Regions from separate parts of the Streptomyces sp. 1222.5 genome, predicted to be linked through region 1. Evidence: riboswitches for the same ligand, from Rfam matches in the RefSeq annotation. Region 1 holds a riboswitch; each other region holds the start of a gene.
The links. A riboswitch is a leader RNA that binds a small molecule or an ion and turns the genes downstream of it on or off. The one in region 1 is predicted to bind cyclic di-AMP.
Positions count from the first base shown of each region.

Region 1 (6,685 bases):
CCCGGACGGCCGGGGCGAGCAGGCGGTCACCGGGAGCCGGCGGGAGGGCGGCCGACCCGAGGGACGCGGGGAACCGCGCGAGAACGCAGTTCAGTACGTAGGCATCGTGCGGGGGCCGAGGTCGTCGCGGGCCGGTGGGGGTGCGAGGCGCACCGTGGCGCCGAGGACGCTCACGCCGTGCGGGGCGACGACGACCGGCTCCAGCGTGACGGCGACCACCTCGGGATGGTCGTCCACGAGCCGGGAGACGCGCAGCAGCAGTTCCTCCAGCGCGGGGGTGTCGACGGGTGTGGAGCCGCGCCAGCCGAACAGCAGCGGTGCCGTGCGGATGGACCGCACCAGCGAGGTCGCCTCCCGGTCGGTGACCGGAACCAGCCGGTGCGCCGTGTCCTCCAGCAGCTGCGAGGCGGCTCCGGCGAGCCCGAAGGACAGCAGGGCCCCGGCCGCCGGATCGATCACGGCGCGGACGACCGTGTCGACCCCGCGCGGCGCCATCCCCTGCACCACCGGCCGCAGCTCCTCCGGTTTCCCGAACAGCTCGGTCAACTCGGCGTACGCCCGCCGCAGTTGCTCCTCGTCCGCGAGGTCCAGGCGGACGCCGCCGAGGTCGGCGCGGTGCCTGAGGTGCGGGGCGGTCGCCTTCAGGGCCACCGGGTAGCCGAGGCTGCGGGCGGCCTCGGCGGCGTCGTCGGGGGTGGGGGCGGGCAGCGCGCGCCGCACGGGAATGCCGTACTCGCCGAGCAGCTCGCAGGTCTGCGCGTCGGAGATGGTGAGCCCCTCCCCGCGCGCGAGGAGCTCGCCGATCAGCCGGGCGGCGCCCTTCTCGTCGATGTCGTCGTACTCGGGCACCTTCCCGGGGTCGGCCGCCTCGCGCCGCCACTGCCCGTACCGCACGGCCTCGGCGAGGGCGCGGACCGCGCGCTCCGCGGCGGGGTAGGCCGGGATGAGGCGGGTGCCCTCCGCCGGGGGCGTCATGGCCACGGACGGTCCCGCGGCGGTGGCCGGCAGCCCTTCCGCCGCCGGGAGCAGGCGTACCGCGGGGTGGGCGCGGTCCGTGGCGCCGGATGCCTTCCCGGCGGCCTGCGGTGCGGTGCTCGCGGCGGCGGACAGTGCCTCCGCCAGCCCTCCGAGTTCCACGTGCACCACCAGCACCGGCTTCCCCGGGACGTCCGCCGCAGCGGACCGCAGCGCCTCCGCCAGCTCGGCGTCGCCCGGCGACGTCTCCCCGATGGCCGGGATCGCCGTCACCACGACCGCGTCGTTCGTGTCGTCGGCCAGGGCGGCGCTCAGCGCCCGGTGGAACTCCTCCGCCGTCGCCCCGGTCGTCAGGTCCAGCGGACGCGACGGCCGCAGCCCCTCCGCGACGCAGCGGTCGTACGTCAGCACGCCCAGCGACTCGGAGTTGCCGAGGATCGCCACCCGCGGTCCGGCGGGCAGCGGCTGCCGGGCGAGCAGGAGGCCCGCGTCGACCAGCTCGGTGATGGTGTCGACCCGGATCACCCCGGCCTGCCGGAGCAGCGCGGAGACGGTCGCGTGCGGGAGCCGTGTGGCCCGCACGGCGTGGCCCTGCGGCGCGGCCCCGGTCCCCTGCACCACGACCAGCGGCTTCGCGGCCGCCGTCCGCCGGGCGAGCCGGGTGAACTTGCGGGGGTTGCCGATGGACTCCAGGTACATGAGGACGACGTCGGTATCGGGGTCGTCGTACCAGTACTGGAGGACGTCGTTGCCGGAGACGTCCGCGCGGTTGCCGGCGGAGACGAAGGTGGACACGCCGGTGACGCCGGTGACGCCACCGCCGCGCCGGTGCAGCCGGGACAGCAGGGCGATGCCGATGGCGCCGGACTGGGCGAACAGTCCGATGCGGCCGGGGCGGGGCATCTCGGGGGCGAGGGACGCGTTCAGCCGGACGTCCGGTGCGGTGTTGATGACCCCGAAGGCGTTCGGGCCGATGATCCGCATGCCGTACGCGCGCGCGGCCCGGACGAGGGCGCGCTGCCGTTCGCGGCCCTCGGGGCCGCTCTCGGCGTATCCGGCGGAGAGCACGACGAGACCCTGGACGCCGTGTTCCCCGCACTCGGCGACCACCGAGGGCACGTGCTCGGCCGGTACGGCGACGACGGCGAGGTCCACGTGCCCCTCGATGTCCCGCACCGAGCGGTACGCCGGCACCCCGTCGACCTCGTCGAGGTCCTCGGGGAAGGCCTTGTTCACAGCGTGCAGCCGGCCTGTGTAGCCGGCGTCCCGGAGGTTGCCGAGGGTACTGCGGCCGACGCCGCCGGGGCTGCGGCCGACGCCGACGACCGCCACGGAGCCGGGCACGAGGAGCCGGCGTACCGAGTGGGCCTCGGCGCGCTGCTCCCGGGCGCGCTGCACGGCGACGGAGCGGTCGGTGGGTTCGAGGTCGAACTCCAGGCGTACGACCCCGTCCTCGAAGCTGCGCTTCTGGGTGTAGCCGGCGTCCGTGAACACCTTGATCATCTTGGTGTTGGCGGGGAGCACCTCGGCGGCGAACCGGCGGATGCCGCGCTCGCGCGCGACGGCCGCGACGTGCTCCAGCAGGGTGGAGGCGACACCGCGGCCCTGGTGGGCGTCCTGCACCAGGAAGGCCACCTCGGCCTCGTCGGCGGGGGCGGAGGCGGGCATCCCGTCGGCGCCGATGCGGTCGTAGCGTACGGTGGCGATGAACTCGCCGCCGACGGTGGCCGCGAGTCCCACCCGGTCCACGAAGTCGTGGTGCGTGAAGCGGTGGACGTCCTTGGCGGAGAGACGTGGGTACGGCGCGAAGAAGCGGTAGTACTTCGACTCGTCGGAGACCTGCTCGTAGAAGCTCACCAGGCGGTCGGCGTCGTCGGCGGTGATGGGCCGGATGCGCGCGGTGCCTCCGTCGCGCAGCACCACGTCGGCCTCCCAGTGAGTGGGGTACTCGTGCCGCTCCTGCCGATCCGCCGAGGTCTGCATGGGCCCCAGAGTACGGCTCGCGTACGGCAACGGCGCGAGGCAGTCTGTGGAGGACGACACGCCGGACCGAGGCCGCGGTCCGGTGCCGTACCGGAGGGGACGGAGGTCCGCTCCGGGCACGCTTCACGGTATGGGAAACTGGTCTAGACAACCCTGAAGACTGAAGGGCAGCAACACATGGCTGAGCGCCGCGTCAACGTCGGCTGGGCCGAGGGCCTCCACGCCCGCCCCGCTTCCATCTTCGTCCGAGCCGCCACGGCCACAGGCGTCCCGGTGACGATCGCCAAGGCCGGGGGCAACCCCGTCAACGCGGCCTCCATGCTGGCCGTCCTGGGTCTGGGCGCCCAGGGTGGCGAGGAGATCGTCCTCGCCTCGGAGGCCGAGGGCGCGGACGCCGCCCTGGACCGCCTGGCCAAGCTGGTCGCCGAGGGCCTGGAAGAGCTGCCCGAGACGGTCTGAGCACCTCGCGTCCGAACGCCGAAGCCGCGTCGCCTTTCCGGGCGGCGCGGCTTCGGCTTTTCGAGCGGCTTCGATCGCTCGGCGAAATCAACGCGCGGAAATCACCGCGAGAATGAATTCGGGCAGCGAGAAACAACCCCCACCGAATTCCCCCTCTTTGTATACGACACCCGTGTTAATACCGTCGGCCCGTCGTGTTTACGGCATGTTGCGAAGTCCTCACACGCTCGGCGCCGCCGGAAAAGCGCAGACGGTGCGCGCCCGTCGCGCGCTCGGCGTGCAGCGCCGTGACCGCCCGCGCGCGCTCGCCGTCGCCGCGTGCCACCGCGTCCACGATCGCGCCGTGCTCCGCCCAGGAGTCCAGCGGGCTCTGCGGGGCCTCCACCGCGTACATCCAGGTGATCTTGTGGCGCAGCTGGGTGAGCATCGAGGCCAGCGAGGGGCTGCCGGAGGCCTGCGCCAGCGTCTCGTGGAACCAGCCGCTCAGTGCGCGCAGCTCCTCGCTGCCGCCCCTCCTGGCCCGCTCCTGGCCCAGCCGTACCAGGCCGCGCAGCACCTTGAGATGGGCCTCCGTACGCCGCTGTGCCGCCCGTGCCGCGCCGAGCGGCTCCAGGAGCAGGCGCATCTCCAGCAGGTCTGCGGCCTCCTGCGCGGTCGGTTCGGCCACGCACGCGCCCGCGTGCCGGCGGGTCACCACGAACCCCTCCGCCTCCAGGGTGCGCAGGGCCTCACGGACGGGGACGCGCGAGACGCCGTAGCGGCGGGCCAGCACTTCCTCGGTGAGCCGGCCGCCGCGCTCGTGGACACCGGCGACGATGTCGTCCCGGATCGCCGTGCACACCGAATGCGCCGGAACACGCATGACCGACCTCCGCCTTAATCCCCGTGAAACGCCCGCAGGGGACGCCCTTTCCGTGACTCTATTCCAAAGAGGCCGAATTTCCGACGGCAGGCCGGAATCCATGGATATTTTTTGGACAGCGGTCCGACGGGGATCACCCGGAAACGGCGAAAGCCCCGGCTCGGTGAGCCGGGGCTTTCGCATGTCCGCGGGGTGGCGTCAGACGTTCACGCCGTGGTTGCGGAGATAGGCGATGGGGTCGACGTCCGAGCCGTAGTCGGGGCTCGTACGGGCCTCGAAGTGGAGGTGCGGGCCCGTGACGTTGCCGGTCGCGCCGGACAGACCGATCTGCTGGCCGGGGACGACCTTCTGGCCCACCGTGACGCCGATGGACGACAGGTGGCCGTACTGGGTGTACATGCCGTCGGCCATCCGGATCACGATCTGGTTGCCGTACGCGCCGCCCCAGCCGGTGGAGACGACGGTGCCGGAACCGACCGCGTGGACGGACGTGCCGCTGGCCGCGTGGAAGTCGATACCGGTGTGGGAGCCGGAGGACCACAGCGAGCTGCTGGCCTTGTAGGCGGTGGACACGTAGGAGTGCACGATCGGGGCGACGAACGCGTTCAGGCGCTTGCGCTCGGCCTCACGGGCGGCGCGGGCCCTGGCCTCGCGCTCCTCCTTGACCTTGGCGGCGGCGGCCTTGGCGGCGGCCTCCTCGGCCGCCTGCTGCTCGGCGGCCTGCTTCTGGGCGTCCGCCTGCGCGCTGATCTGCTCCGCGACGTCGTCGCTGACGGTCACGACGGGCGTGAGGCCGGTCTGCTCCGCGGCGTTCTCGGCGGCGAGCGCCGGCGACGCGGCGAGGGTGCCGATGACACCCGTGGTGGTGAGGGCGGCGACACCGGCCGCCTGCGCGGTGGTGCGCTTGACCCGGCCGGGCTTGCGATGCTTCCCGGTGGCGCACATGAACGCCATGAAGTGGCTGGTCCTTTCCTTCCTTCTCGCCTACCGGGTTAGCTGACGGGTTCGGAGCAGGAAGGTCTCCTACGGGCCCCCTCGCTCACGCGCGGGCGCCCGATTCACCCCAGGGACGATGGGTCCCCGGCTCCCCTGGCTCGCGCCGTACGGGGACTCGGCGATGACTGTCCGGTGCCGCGGGCGCGGCGTGGTGCGTGACGAACAGCCTGGACGAACCTACGGAAGCCCGCTTTCAATCCTCAAACGGATCCGGGCTTTTGTAGCGCATCCCACAGGGCAGACAGGCAACCTCCGCCCCAAATCGGGCATCTGGTGAAGCGAGTGGAACGGCGGGGGCCCTGACGACCCGTAGGTCGGCAGGGCCCCACGCACGCGTGCCGTGCTCCGCGGCAGCGGCCGCTATTCGGCCGTGACGACGGTGACTTCGCCGATGCCGAGCGCCTCGACCGGCGCCTTGATCCGGGAGGCGTCGCCGACGAGGACGGTCACCAGCCGGTCCACCGGGAAGGCGTTGACGACGGCCGCGGTCGCCTCGACCGTGCCCGTCGCGGCCAGCTGCCGGTACAGCGTCGCCTGGAAGTCGTCGGGCAGGTGCTGCTCGACCTGGTCGGCCAGGGTGCTCGCGACGGCCGCCGCGGTCTCGTACTTCAGCGGCGCCACCCCGACGAGGTTCTGCACGGCGACGTCCCGCTCGGCGTCGGTCAGGCCCTCCGCCGCGAGGGTGCGCAGCACCTTCCACAGGTCGTCCAGCGCGGGACCGGTGTTCGGCGTGTCCACGGAGCCGCTGATGGCGAGCATCGAGGCACCGGTGCCGTCCGGGGCCGACCGCATGACCTGCCCGAACGCCCGTACCCCGTAGGTGTAGCCCTTCTCCTCGCGCAGCACGCGGTCCAGGCGGGAGGTGAGGGTGCCGCCGAGGCAGTAGGTGCCGAGGACCTGGGCGGGCCAGACCCGGTCGTGCCGGTCCGGGCCGACGCGCCCGATGAGCAGCTGCGTCTGCACGGCGCCCGGCCGGTCCACGATGACCACGCGGCCGGTGTCGTCGGCGGTCACCGGCGGCACCGGCCGCGGCTCGCCCGGCGTGCCGGTCCACGCGCCGAGGGTGTCGCCGAGCAGCTCCTCCAGGTCGGTGCCGGTGAGGTCGCCGACGACGACCACGGTGGCCGTGGCGGGGCGGACGTGCCGGTCGTAGAAGGCGCGTACGGACGCCGCGTCGATCTTCTCGACCGTCTCCTCGGTGCCCTGGCGCGGCCGGGACATGCGCGAGGTCACCGGGAACAGCTCCTTGGAGAGCTCCTTGGCGGCCCGGCGGGAGGGGTTGGCCAGCTCGTGCGGGATCTCGTCCAGGCGGTTGCGGACCAGCCGCTCGACCTCGCTCTCCGCGAAGGCGGGGGCGCGCAGGGCGTCGGCGAGCAGGCCGAGGCCCTTGGCCAGGCGGGAGGCCGGGAC
Region 1 is NZ_FNSZ01000001.1:2,483,602-2,490,286, forward strand. It holds gene BLW57_RS11090 (bifunctional acetate--CoA ligase family protein/GNAT family N-acetyltransferase) at 91-2,958, opposite strand; gene BLW57_RS11100 (HPr family phosphocarrier protein) at 3,136-3,417, shown strand; gene BLW57_RS11105 (GntR family transcriptional regulator) at 3,593-4,279, opposite strand; gene BLW57_RS11110 (M23 family metallopeptidase) at 4,478-5,233, opposite strand; cyclic di-AMP (ydaO/yuaA leader) riboswitch at 5,247-5,406, opposite strand; gene BLW57_RS11115 (M16 family metallopeptidase) at 5,636-6,685, opposite strand, start outside.

Region 2 (6,685 bases), 2.5 Mb from region 1:
CGCGTCCTCCAGCGAGGCCCGTTCGAGCGTGAGGCCCCGGACGCGCACGCCCGCGCCGACCAGGGCCGCGGTCACCTCGGCGAGGTCCCGCGCGGGCGGCTCGCCGGTGACCCGGTCACCGTCCGCGGTGACGTCCCCGATCCCCTGCTCCTTGAGCACCCGGGCCGCGTCGGCCGCGTCCGGGGTGAGCACCACCAGCCGGCCGCGCGCCCCGGCCGCCAGGTCGGCGACCGCGCCCTGGGTGACGAGCCGGCCCCGCGTCATCACCGCCGCGTGCGTGCAGACCTGCTCGATCTCGTCCAGGAGGTGCGAGGAGAGGAAGACGGTCGTGCCGTCGGCGGCCAGTTCCCTGATCAGGGTGCGGATCTCCCGCATGCCCTGCGGGTCGAGGCCGTTGGTCGGTTCGTCCAGGACGAGCAGTCGGCGCGGCTGGAGCAGCGCCGCGGCCAGGCCGAGGCGCTGCTTCATGCCGAGCGAGTACGCCTTCGCCTTCTTGCCCGCGGCGGCCGTGAGGCCCACCCGGTCCAGGGCGGCGGCGACGCGGACGCGCCGGGTGCGCGGGTCGGCGGTCGGGTCGGCGGCGTCGTAGCGCAGGAGGTTGTCCCGGCCGGACAGGAAGCCGTACAGGGCGGGGCCCTCGATGAGCGCGCCGACCTGCGGCAGGACCGCACGAGCCGCCCGCGGCATGGGGCGGCCCAGCACCCGTGCCGTGCCCGAGGTCGGCTCGATCAGGCCCATCAGCATGCGGATGGTGGTGGTCTTGCCGGAGCCGTTCGGGCCGAGGAAGCCGAAGACGCTGCCCGCCGGGACGGTCAGGTCGAGACCGTCCACGGCGAGCTGTCCGCCGCGGTAGCGCTTGGTGAGTCCGCGCGTGGCGATGACGCCCTCGGGCGCCTCCGCCGGGTCGTGCTCCCGCGCGTCCTCCGGGTCGTGCCCCTCCCGCTGCGTGGCGGACGGTGCGTCCATCGGCTCCCCCCTCGAATCCTCGTGCCCGGGAAGGATTACTTCCCCGTGTCCGCCGCCTTCACCAGGGCCTCCTTGGTCACGGCGCCGGCGTAGACCTTGCCGTCGTCGGTGATCAGGGCGTTGACCAGGCGGGTGGAGAACACCGTGCCCTTGCCGAACTTGCCGGAGACCTGCTCGCCGAGCGAGCCCAGGAAGCCGCCCAGGTCACCGCCCTGGGAGCCGGTGGGCTGGCCGCCGCCGGCGCCGGTGTCGAAGGTGGCGACGGACGTCCAGCCCTTGCCGATGACGGTGGCTCCGTCCAGGCCCTTGCCGAAGTCGTCGCCGCCCTTGTGGGCGTGCTCCCGCCCCTTGGGGCCGTCCTCGTCCTCGGTGACCTTCGCACCCTTGGGCGGGGTGAAGTCGAAGGTCGAGGCCGCCGGCTCGGCGAAGGAGACCTGGGTGAAGCCCGTGTCGAGAACGGCGGCCCCGCCGCTCCTCGGCGTCAGCGTGAACTTCAGCGGCGTACCCGTCTTCGCGTCCACCGCGATGCTGATGGCGCCGACCGTGCTGCCGGACTGCTTGGGCTTGATCAGCAGCTTGTAGGCGTCGCGGCCGGCGACCCGCATGGTGCCGTCGACGGTGACGGACGTGGTGTCGTCCACCGACTTCAGCGCCTCGCCGGCGAAGTCCTCGGGCGTGGCGGGCGGCTTCGCCCGGTGGTCCTCGCCGGAGTCGGCCGCGGTGGAGTGGTAGACCTCGTTGCTCTTGCTGTCGTAGCCCCAGACGTCCTTGCCGTCGTGGATGAGGCTGTACTCGGCGCCCCGCTCCAGCAGGGAGAGCTTCTGCCGGTCCGGGCCGTCGGCCGCCACGCGCAGGGTGTGGCTGCCGCTGACCAGCTCGGTGAGCTTGGACTGCGGGTCGGCGGAGGAGCCGTCGCCGGAGCCCGGGGCCGCCCCCGAGGCGAGGCTGTTCTCCAGGCCGCCGAGGTCCGGCAGGCCCAGATCGGTGTTGATCTTCACTGTGCCGGACAGCTGCTGCGTGTCCGACTTGGCGATCTTCTCGATGAGCTGCTGTGCGCTGATCCTGGGCAGGTCGGGGTCACCGGAGTCGGCGAGCGCCGGGACCAGCCCGATCGTGGCCGCCGCCACCCCCACCACCGCGACCGGTACGGCGTACCGGGCGGCCTTGCGGCGGCCGGAACGCGCGTCCTCGTCCCGCGCCGCGTCCGCTGCGTCGTCGGATTCGTACGGTGCCATGTGTGCGTTACCTCCGTCGTCGGCGGCGGCTGTCCTCACGCTGGTCCACCTGAGCCGCCATTCTCACCCGAATCGGTGAGGAGTGGTGATTTCCGTGGTGTCCATCTGACCAAATCGGCCGTGAGGAAGCGTCAGACCGCGGCAGCAACTCGGTGTACGCCTGCGGTATGACACGCGGGGGCGGCGTCTCCCCCTCCCCGTAGGGGTCGGCACCGCTCTCCCAGGGGAGAGACCGTGCGGGGGCGCCGTTCCGCGGGCGCCGTTCTGTGGCCGGCCGGACTAGCCGGCGCGGTGCACCACCGCATCGCACAGCTCGATCAGCGCCGCCTTGGCGTCGCACTCCCGCAGCGGCGCCAGCGCGGCCCGGGCCTCCTTCGCGTAGCGGATCGTGTCCTGGCGGGCCTGCTCCAGCGCGGGGTGGGCGCGCAGCGCCGCCAGCGCCTCGGCGTGCCGGGCGTCGTCGCTGAGATCGGAGTCCAGCAGCTCGCACAGCGCGATGTCCTCGGCCAGCCCGAGCCGGGCGGCCCGCTCGCGCAGCCGGAGCACGGGCAGCGTGGCGATGCCCTCGCGCAGGTCGGTGCCCGGGGTCTTGCCGGACTCGTGGGAGTCGGAGGCGATGTCCAGGACGTCGTCCGCGAGCTGGAAGGCGACCCCGAGCCGCTCGCCGTACTGGGTGAGCACGTCGACGACCGTCTCGTCGGCGCCGGACATCATCGCGCCGAACCGGCAGGAGACCGCGACCAGCGAGCCCGTCTTGCCGCCGAGTACGTCCAGGTAGTGATCGACCGGGTCGCGGCCGTCCGTGGGACCGGCGGTCTCCAGGATCTGGCCCGTGACCAGCCGCTCGAACGCGAGGGCCTGCACCCGGACCGCCTCGGGACCGAGGTCGGCGAGGATCTGGGAGGCCCGGGCGAACAGGAAGTCGCCGGTCAGGACCGCGACGGAGTTGCCCCAGCGGGTGTTGGCGCTGTCCACACCGCGGCGCACGGCCGCCTCGTCCATCACGTCGTCGTGGTACAGCGTGGCGAGGTGGGTCAGCTCCACGACCACTGCCGAGGGCACGATGCCCGGCGCGTAGGGGTCGCCGAACTGGGACGCGAGCATCACGAGCAGCGGACGGAACCGCTTCCCACCGGCCCGTACGAGGTGCTGCGCGGCCTCCGTGATGAACGGGACCTCGCTCTTGGTGGCCTCGAGCAAGCCTTCCTCGACAGCCGTCAATCCGGCCTGGACATCGGCTTCCAGAGCCTGGTCCCGCACGCTCAGCCCGAACGGCCCGACGACGGTCACGAGGGGTCTCCTGTCTGCTGGTGTCTGCTGGCGCTTACACGGTTTGTCGATAGGTCGCTGCCATCACTCAAGTCAGCGTATCCGGTCCTCTTTCGATCACCGATAGCGCCCACCGGTCCAGCCTGGGCGGTATCGGATCATGACCGGTATGGGTTTGATCGGTTGGTAAGAATGGACATTTATCGACTTAACAGGAATCCGCACACTTTGTCGCGAAACGCGGCGTGAGCGGAGTAATGCCGACGCCACCCGGTGGACACCTCGGGAGCACGCCGGGAGCGGCGACCCACTCGGGCACAACGGATACAACGGGCACATCGGGCGCGCAACAGCACCCGACACCCACCCGGACACCCCCTTCCCTCGTCGCCGCACTTCACCTCTTCGCGCGCCGCGGCCACCACCACAACGACCGGCGCCTCGTCGCGGGTTCCGCCGCAATGCCACCTCGGCCGCAAATCACCTGAATCCCTCATGTCTGATTTGCATTATTTTGCTATTTCGTGAGTTGGCTCACTCGGGCGGGAGAACCACCCCCACTCACCGGCATCCCCTTCTCCCCTTGCCCTACTGGCGAGTTGAGAGTTGGCAACCGCAAAGGATCAAGCGCCTCAAAAGCCACAGACCAAGGTCAAATAGGGTGTTGTGTGAATCCAGTACTTGTTCCCGACATGTGCTCTCGCATACGTTCCGGGCCGTCGGGCGGACGCCTAATCCTGCCGCCGCCCGCGTAACCCATCGACGAACTCATTTCGTACGGCAGGAGCGGGGGACCCAGGTAAGCCATCGCCGTACCGGTCGGCACACGTCGCACCGGAACGGCTAGGGGTGAAGCCGCGCCTCCCCAGGGCACGGCCGGGCACCTCCCCGCCCGAACCCGACAGCTCACCTCGCAGGCGACGGAGAGGAACTTCCCCATGCCTGCTGCCGCTCAGCCCCGCCGCACCCGGAACAACCGCCTCGTCCGCACCATCGCCGCCCTCGGCACCGGCGCCGCTGTCCTCGCCCTGCCGCTCGTCGGCGCCGCGAGCGCCTCCGCGGCCCCCACCACCGCCCCGACGGCCTCCACCACCCCCGCCGGGTACCCGAACAACCTCGACGGCTGGATCCGCGAATCCCTCGCGATCATGGCCGAGAAGAAGATCCCGGGCACGTACCACGGCATCTACCGCAACATCATGCGGGAGTCCTCCGGCAACCCCAACGCCATCAACCTCTGGGACTCGAACGCCGTCAAGGGCACCCCGTCCAAGGGTCTGCTCCAGGTCATCGACCCGACCTTCGCCGCCTACCACGTGGTCGGCACCTCCTTCGACCCCTACGACCCGGTCGCGAACATCACCGCCGCCTGCAACTACGCGGCCGCGCGGTACGGCTCGATCGACAACGTCTTCGGCGCGTACTGACGGACGGGTCCGGCCCGTACCGGCGGACGCACCGAGCACGTTCCGGCGGACGTGCCCGGCGCGCACCGGCGGCGGACCGGAACCCGCCCGGCATCCCGCACCCGACGCCCGGCGGACCGGAGCGCACCGGCACCTGACGGACCGGCGCGCACCGGCCTCCGGACGAACGGAGCAGTGCCGAAGAGCCGGTCACCCGGCCGGGAAGAGTCCTTCGAGGACGACGGCCACGCCGTCGTCCTCGTTCGACTCGGTGACCTCGTCGGCCACCGCCTTGAGTTCGGGGTGCGCGTTGGCCATGGCCACGCCCCGCGCGGCCCAGTCGAACATCGGGATGTCATTGGGCATGTCCCCGAAGGCCAGCGCGCGTTCCGGGCCCACTCCGAGCCGCTCGGCGGCCAGCGCGAGCCCGGTCGCCTTGGTCACCCCGCGCGGCTGGAGCTCCACGGTGCCCGGCCCGGACATGGTGACGGTCGCCAGCGAACCCACCGCCGCACGCGCGACCGCCGCCAACTCGTCGTCGCACAGGGTGGCGTGGCGCAGCAGGACCTTGCTGATGGGCTCGCACCACAGGTCGTCGCGCCGGCCCACCCGGAGCGCGGGAAGCGTGGGGTGCGGCATCAGATAGCCGGGCTCGATGAGGGTGAGCCCGTCCACCCCGTCCTGGTCTACGGCCGCGAACACCTGGCCCACCTCCGCCTCGATCTTGCCGAGCGCGGTCTCCGCCAGCTCCCGGTCCAGCCGGACCGACCACAGCAGGCGGTCCGCCGCGGCGTCGTAGACCTGAGCACCCTGTCCGCACACCGCGAGCCCCGTGCAGCCGAGGTTCGCCAGCAGCGGCCGTACCCGCGGAGCCGGCCGGCCCGTCACCACCAGATGCCGGGCGCCCGCCCCCGCCACCCGCGCGAGCGCGGCGAGCGACCGGTCGGAGACGGTGTCGTCGCCACGCAGCAACGTCCCGTCCAGGTCGGTGGCGATCAGTGCATATGCCGGGGTGGGTGCCATGATCAGAGAATACGGACACCGCGCCCCGCCGACTCACCGCTCTCTCCACGTACTTACGTGCTGCTCGGCCCCAAGTGGCGTACTCCGGAACCTCGATGGCCCAGCCGCACCTCAGCCGTGCCGCGCGGCCAGGTGCTTCGCCAGACGGGGGGAGGCGAACTCCGTACCGCACACGAAGCGCATCACCGGCCCGTACGAGGACGCCGCCGGAAGCCCCGTGAAGTACAGGCAGGGCACCGGTGACACAGCCGGGGCCGAGCCGGGGCGTGCCGCGGCTCACCGCGAGCCGGGTGCGCAGCCCGTGGCCGAGGAAGACCGTCGCCGCGATGTCGACGCGGTAGCGGGTGGCGGCGACGACACGGTCGGCGGTGGGCCGCTCTGCCCGACCGCCGAGGGTGCGGACGGGCAGGACCGGGTTGCCGCCGGGACCTCGGCACCCACCAGCCGCTCGATCTCCTGGACCCGCACCCCGCTGTCGAAGGCTCGCGCAGCCACCAGGCGCCGAGCGGGCCGAGCACCCGGCGGACCAGGTGGTGGCGGGCGGGCTCGGGCAGGTAGCGGTAGGGGTGCGGGTAGTTGCTGAGCGCCCATGGTGCGAGCGGCGATCCGACCGAGCAGCGGCGTCGGTGCCGCCGACTCGCCGCGCGCCGTCCGCAGTGCTGCGGGCTGCACTGCCCGAGGGCTGCGGGAGCTGCAACGCCGGAGTTGCCGGAGGCGCGGCCCAAGAGCTGCGGGTGGCACAGCCCAAGAGCTGCGAGAGGCACTGCCCAAGACACGCATCTCGGC
Region 2 is NZ_FNSZ01000001.1:5,004,646-5,011,330, reverse strand. It holds gene BLW57_RS22580 (ABC transporter ATP-binding protein) at 1-966, opposite strand, end outside; gene BLW57_RS22575 (LolA family protein) at 1,002-2,201, opposite strand; gene BLW57_RS22570 (polyprenyl synthetase family protein) at 2,481-3,491, opposite strand; cyclic di-AMP (ydaO/yuaA leader) riboswitch at 4,221-4,403, shown strand; gene BLW57_RS22565 (transglycosylase SLT domain-containing protein) at 4,409-4,897, shown strand; gene BLW57_RS22560 (HAD family hydrolase) at 5,087-5,899, opposite strand; partial or broken gene BLW57_RS42455 (NAD(P)/FAD-dependent oxidoreductase) at 6,011-6,489, opposite strand.
Region 2: another riboswitch for cyclic di-AMP. It lies ahead of BLW57_RS22565 (transglycosylase SLT domain-containing protein); the one in region 1 lies ahead of BLW57_RS11110 (M23 family metallopeptidase).

Region 3 (6,685 bases), 1.2 Mb from region 1:
CACCCATCCCGCACAGCGCCGGCGGCTGCAGGAGTCCCTGGCGAGGGGGGAGCGGGACCTCCTGGAGACCGGGGTGGAGGAACTGCTGCGCTTCGACGGGCCGGTGGAGCTGGCCACCTGGCGGTTCGCCACCGAGCCGCTCACCGTCGGCGGGCGGGACATCGCGCCGGGCGACCCGGTGCTGGTCGTGCTGGCGGCGGCCGACCGGGACCCCGCGCGTTTCGCCGACCCGGACGTGCTGGACCTCGCCCGCCGCGACAACCAGCACCTCGGCTACGGCCACGGCATCCACTACTGCCTCGGCGCGCCGCTCGCCCGCCTGGAGGGCCAGACCGCGCTCGCCACCCTCCTCACCCGCCTGCCCGACCTGCGGCTCGCCGCCGACCCGGCCGAACTGCGCTGGCGCGGCGGACTCATCATGCGCGGCCTGCGCACCCTGCCCGTGGAGTTCACTCCGGCCGCCCCGGCCACCGGGGGAACCGGCGAGGAGCCGGCCCAGAGTTCGTAGAACCGTCAACACCACAGGCGTTCAACTCTGTGATCTTCACGTGATCTGCGCGGCATGAACTTGTGACAAGTGATCGTCTGCCGATACGTTCCTCCCTCAGCGTGGCGACGAGCACCATCCGCCGCGTCGGTCCTGCTGTCGCACGAAAGGCTTCCGCATGCTCTCCGGGAACGGCCGCCATCGTCGCCCCCGTCAGGCTCCAGCTCTCCTCGTCGCGGCCGGAGTGACCGGCTCCGCCATCGCCATCCCGCTGCTCGGCGCGGCGAGCGCCAACGCGGCCGACGGCACCACGTGGGACAAGGTGGCCGAGTGCGAGAGCGGCGGCTCGTGGAGCGCCGACACCGGCAACGGCTACTACGGCGGACTCCAGATATCGCAGGAGGACTGGGACAAGTACGGCGGCGGGCAGTACGCCTACAGCGCCGACGAGGCCAGCCGCTCGCAGCAGATCTCCGTCGCCGAGAAGATCCTCGCCGACCGGGGCACCACCCCCTGGGCCACCTGCGCCCTGCTCTCCGGGCTGACCCAGAACTCCGGCTCCCTGGACGTCGACACGGGCGTCGACGAGTCCGGGAACGCACAGGGTTCGGACGACTCGTCTGGATCGGGTGACACCTCCCCGTCGTCCGGTCTGCCGGATTCGTCGTCGTCCGGCGATTCCTCCGCCTCCGACTCCACCGGCTCCTCCGGCTCCAAGGCCGACTCGGACTCCTCCGGTGACGCGCACGGGAAGCCCACCTCCCACCCGGACAAGGGCGGCAAGGGGCACGGCACCGAGGACGATTCGACCGGTACCAACACTCCCAAGTCGGACAAGTCCGCCTCCCCCGAGGCCGGTGACGCCGGAAGCCCGCAGGGGGACGGCGGCTCGCCCACGGCCGTTCCGGATGCCGGCAACTCGGACAATTCCCAGCAGAACGCCGGATCCTGGAGCCTGGTCGACACCGGCGCGCTCAGCAGTGGCGGACGTCACCGCGGCGAGAGCGCGGACGAAAACGTGACAAACGGTCAGGACTCCACCTCGACCGGCCGTCACGCCTCCCGTGAGGCGGACGACTACACCGTCCGTCAGGGCGACTCGCTCGCCTCCATCGCCGAGTCCCTTGCGGTCGAGGGCGGGTGGCGCGCCCTCTACGCCGGCAACAAGAAGGAGATCGGGTCCGACCCGAACCGCATCACTGCCGGTCAGACCCTGGAAATCGGTACCTAAACGGACGCCGGATAGCGGGAGTTGACGCCCCACTTGCGGCGCTAATGTCCGGTTTGGTGAAAGTGTGGGATGAGTCTCAGAAGCCCTGATCGTCTTTGAAATTCCGCGGATCGCGTGTCTACGGTCAAGGCCGCTCGTCACCACGAGCCCCGGCAGTCGCAACGCCGAATCCTGCCAGCGGTTGCCCGGGAACAGTCGTCGCGTCATGCGCCGTAGGCAGGAGCGGGGGACCCAAGGTAAGTGCCGTTGCCGGCAGTTGAGCCGGCACCGGCTTGGGGTGAAGCCGCACTCCGCGCAAGCGGGAGTGCGGCCGGGCAACTCAACCGGCCCGAACCCGACAGCTCACCTCGCAGGCGTCGGTGAGGGGATCGATCCATGCTGTTTTCCAGCAAGGGCAAGCACCGTCGTCCGTCCAAGGCCGTCCGCGCCGTCGCGCTCGCCGGTGTCACCGGTGCCGCCGTCGCCGCTCCGCTGATGGCGGCCGGCAACGCCTCCGCCGCCACCGCCTCCCAGTGGGACGCGGTCGCCCAGTGCGAGTCCGGCGGCAACTGGTCCATCAACACCGGAAACGGCTACTACGGCGGTCTGCAGTTCTCCGCCTCCACCTGGGCCGCGTACGGCGGCACCGCCTACGCCCCGCAGGCCAACCAGGCCGGCAAGGCGCAGCAGATAGCCGTCGCCGAGAAGGTTCTCGCCGCCCAGGGCAAGGGCGCCTGGCCGGTCTGCGGCACGGGCCTGTCGAGCACCCCCTACAACGGCTCGACCGGCTCCACCTCGACGGGCGGCTCCTCGTCGAAGACGACGACCACCACCCGCTCCACCGACACGCAGGCCGCCTCCCGGTCCGCCGAGCGTCCGGCCGCGAGCAAGACCGTCACCACCCCGACCGGCAAGAAGGTCAAGAAGGGCGACGGCGAGTACAAGGTGGTCAAGGGCGACACCCTCAGCACCATCGCCACGAAGCACCACGTCCAGGGCGGCTGGAAGAAGCTCTTCGAGCTGAACAAGGACATCGTCCAGGACGCCGACATGATCTTCCCCGGTCAGCAGCTGCACCTGAAGTGACACCCGGCTCCCGGCCGGACCACAGCGCCCTCACATCCCCGGTGCGCACCCTGGAGGTGCCCACCCCGAAGACCCCGTGAGGGTCACCCCCGTCCCCACGGGCTCCCCGCCCCGGCGCGTCTTTCCCCCGTACGCGCCGGGGCGGGGTTTTTCGTCTCCCGGTCCGCTTCCGGCCCTTTCCCTGTTCTTCATCGCGCCCCCCTTTGTTCCGACGGTGAACAATGGGTACCGTCTGCGTGTCCCGCCCTGTCCACGGGACGGTCGGTCGGTGGCCGACGGCCCGTGGGCGGATAGGCTCTAGGCGCAAGGCCCGGAGCCGTGAGGCACCCAGCCCCGCACTTCCAGCGTCACATCCAAGAAGGAGATGCTCGTGCCGTCCATCGACGTCGTCGTAGCCCGGGAAATCCTGGACTCCCGAGGCAACCCCACGGTCGAGGTCGAGGTCGGCCTCGACGACGGCAGCACGGGTCGTGCCGCCGTCCCGTCCGGCGCCTCCACGGGTGCCTTCGAGGCCATCGAGCTGCGCGACGGTGACCCGAACCGCTACCAGGGCAAGGGTGTCGAGAAGGCCGTCCTCGCCGTCATCGAGCAGATCGGCCCGGAGCTCGTCGGCTACGACGCCACCGAGCAGCGCCTGATCGACCAGGCCATGTTCGACCTGGACGCCACCGACAACAAGGGCTCGCTCGGCGCCAACGCCATCCTCGGCGTCTCCCTGGCCGTCGCGCACGCCGCCTCCGAGGCCTCGGACCTCCCCCTCTTCCGCTACTTGGGCGGCCCGAACGCGCACCTGCTGCCGGTGCCGATGATGAACATCCTGAACGGCGGCTCGCACGCCGACTCCAACGTGGACATCCAGGAGTTCATGATCGCCCCGATCGGCGCGGAGTCCTTCTCCGAGGCGCTGCGCTGGGGCGCCGAGGTCTACCACACCCTCAAGAAGGTGCTGAAGACCAAGGGCCTGTCCACCGGCCTCGGCGACGAGGGCGGCTTCGCCCCGAACCTGGAGTCCAACCGCGCCGCCCTCGACCTCATCGTCGAGGCCATCAAGCAGGCCGGTTACATCCCCGGTGAGCAGATCGCGCTCGCGCTCGACGTCGCCGCGTCCGAGTTCTACAAGGACGGCAAGTACGAGTTCGAGGGCAAGTCCCGCTCGGCCGCCGAGATGACCGAGTACTACGAGGAGCTCGTCTCCGCGTACCCGCTCGTCTCCATCGAGGACCCGCTGTACGAGGACGACTGGGCCGGCTGGAAGGTCATCACCGACAAGCTGGGCGACAAGGTCCAGATCGTCGGCGACGACCTCTTCGTCACCAACCCGGAGCGCCTCGCCCGCGGCATCGAGGAGGGCTCCGCCAACGCCCTGCTCGTCAAGGTCAACCAGATCGGTTCGCTGACCGAGACCCTGGACGCCGTCGAGCTGGCCCAGCGCAACGGCTTCAAGTGCATGATGTCCCACCGCTCCGGCGAGACCGAGGACGTCACCATCGCCGACCTCGCGGTCGCCGTGAACTGCGGCCAGATCAAGACCGGCGCCCCGGCCCGCTCGGACCGTGTCGCCAAGTACAACCAGCTGCTGCGCATCGAGGAGATCCTCGACGACGCCGCGGTGTACGCCGGCCGCAGCGCCTTCCCGCGCTTCCGCGGCCACCACGAGGTCTCCAAGGGCTGACCTCCACCGGGCTAAGTCTTAGCCAGTCGTACGTACGTCCCCGTCCCCGGTCCCGTACCGTGTCCGGGGACGTACGCACGTGAAAGGGGAGGCGGAGGACCAGATGGCCGTGAAGGACCGGGACCGTTTCTCCACCGCGACCAGGCTGCGGCTGCTCGGCGAGCAGACGGCGGCCCGCGTCTACCGCTCCCAGACCAAGCGCCAGGCGCGCCGCTCGCGGCTCACCGGCCGCGCGGCCCTGCTCGCGCTGGTGCTGTGCTCGCTGATCGTCGCCCTCGCCTACCCGATGCGGCAGTACGTCTCCCAGCGCGCGGAGATCGCCGACCTGCAGCACCGCCAGGAACAGGCCCGCCGGCGCGTCGAGCAGCTGCGGGACCTCAAGGCGCGCTGGCAGGACGACGCCTACGCCGAGCAGCAGATCCGGCACCGGCTGCACTACGTGAAGCCCGGCGAGACCGGGTACGTGGTGGTGGACCCGGGATCCGCCAGGCAGTCCCGCACCGATCTCCGGGCCGCGCACCGGCCCTGGTACGCGAACGTCTGGGACGGCGTCGACAAGTCCGACGCCTCCGACCAGTAGCCGGCCCCGGCCGGTCACCGACAGAAAGCCACCCTGAAAGCAGTCATGGAAACGCCTCCGCCGCCCACTCCGCACACCGAGCCCACCGACGCGGACGTCGAGGCCTTCAAGCAGCAGCTCGGCCGCCCGCCGCGGGGCCTGCGGGCCATCGCGCACCGCTGCCCCTGCGGCCAGCCGGACGTCGTGGAGACGGCGCCGCGCCTGCCCGACGGCACGCCCTTCCCGACGACGTACTACCTGACGTGCCCGCGTGCCGCCTCGGCGATCGGCACGCTGGAGGCGAACGGCGTCATGAAGGAGATGACCGAGCGGCTGGGCACCGACCCCGAGCTGGCCGCCGCCTACCGGGCCGCGCACGAGGACTACGTCCGGCGCCGCGACGAGATCGAGGTCCTGGCCGGATTCCCCAGCGCGGGCGGCATGCCGGACCGGGTGAAGTGCCTGCACGTCCTCGTGGCGCACTCGCTGGCCGCGGGGCCGGGCGTGAACCCGCTCGGCGACGAGGCGATCGCCATGCTGCCGGAGTGGTGGAGCAAGGGGCCGTGCGTGACGCCGTCCGGGCCCCCGTGCGGTGAGGAGTGGCAGGTGGACGCCACCGAGGACGGCTTCTTCGCCGCCAGGCCCGTCGAGGAGGACGGCAAGTGACCCGGGTCGCCGCCATCGACTGCGGTACGAACTCCATCCGTCTCCTGGTCGCCGACGCGGACCCGGCCACCGGCGAACTCGTCGACCTGGACCGGCGCATGACGATCGTCCGGCTCGGCCAGGGAGTCGACCGCACCGGCCGGCTCGCCCCCGAGGCGCTGGAGCGGACCTTCGCCGCCTGCCGCGAGTACGCGGAGATCATCAAGGAGCACGGCGCCGAGAAGCTCCGCTTCGTCGCCACCTCGGCCTCCCGCGACGCGGAGAACCGGGACGAGTTCGTCCGCGGTGTCGTGGACATCCTCGGTGTCGAGCCGGAGGTCATCACCGGGGACCAGGAGGCCGAGTTCTCCTTCACGGGCGCCACCAGGGAACTGACGGGGCGTGACGACCTCACCAGGCCCTTCCTCGTCGTGGACATCGGCGGCGGCTCCACCGAGTTCGTCGTCGGCGGGGACCACGTGGCGGCCGCGCGCTCCGTGGACGTCGGCTGCGTGCGGATGACGGAGCGTCACCTGGTGCACGGCGGCAAGGTGAGCGACCCGCCCACCGAGGAGCGGATCGCCGCCATGCGGGCCGACATCGAGGCCGCTCTCGACCTCGCCGAGCGGACGGTCCCGCTGCGCGAGGCGCACACCCTGGTGGGCCTCGCGGGCTCGGTCACCACCGTGTCCGCGATCGCCCAGGACCTGCCGGAGTACGACTCCGCGCGCATCCACCACTCCCGGATCTCCCACGACCGTGTACGCGAGATCACCGGACGGCTGCTGCGCTCCACGCACGCCGAGCGCGCCGCGATCCCGTCGATGCACCCCGGCCGGGTCGACGTCATCGGAGCCGGGGCCCTCGTGCTGCTGTCGATCATGGAACGGATCGGTGCCGAGGAGGTCGTCGTCAGCGAGCACGACATCCTCGACGGCATCGCGTGGTCGGTGGCGTAGCTCTCTTCAGTTACTGACCGGTAGCCGTCGGCTGAGCAGGTCGGATAACGTCTGAGCGGGGCTGAGG
Region 3 is NZ_FNSZ01000001.1:3,727,661-3,734,345, reverse strand. It holds gene BLW57_RS16660 (cytochrome P450 family protein) at 1-508, shown strand, start outside; gene BLW57_RS16655 (LysM peptidoglycan-binding domain-containing protein) at 666-1,718, shown strand; cyclic di-AMP (ydaO/yuaA leader) riboswitch at 1,917-2,089, shown strand; gene BLW57_RS16650 (LysM peptidoglycan-binding domain-containing protein) at 2,094-2,783, shown strand; gene eno (phosphopyruvate hydratase) at 3,148-4,455, shown strand; gene BLW57_RS16640 (FtsB family cell division protein) at 4,559-5,035, shown strand; gene BLW57_RS16635 (DUF501 domain-containing protein) at 5,081-5,680, shown strand; gene BLW57_RS16630 (Ppx/GppA phosphatase family protein) at 5,677-6,618, shown strand.
Region 3: another riboswitch for cyclic di-AMP. It lies ahead of BLW57_RS16650 (LysM peptidoglycan-binding domain-containing protein); the one in region 1 lies ahead of BLW57_RS11110 (M23 family metallopeptidase).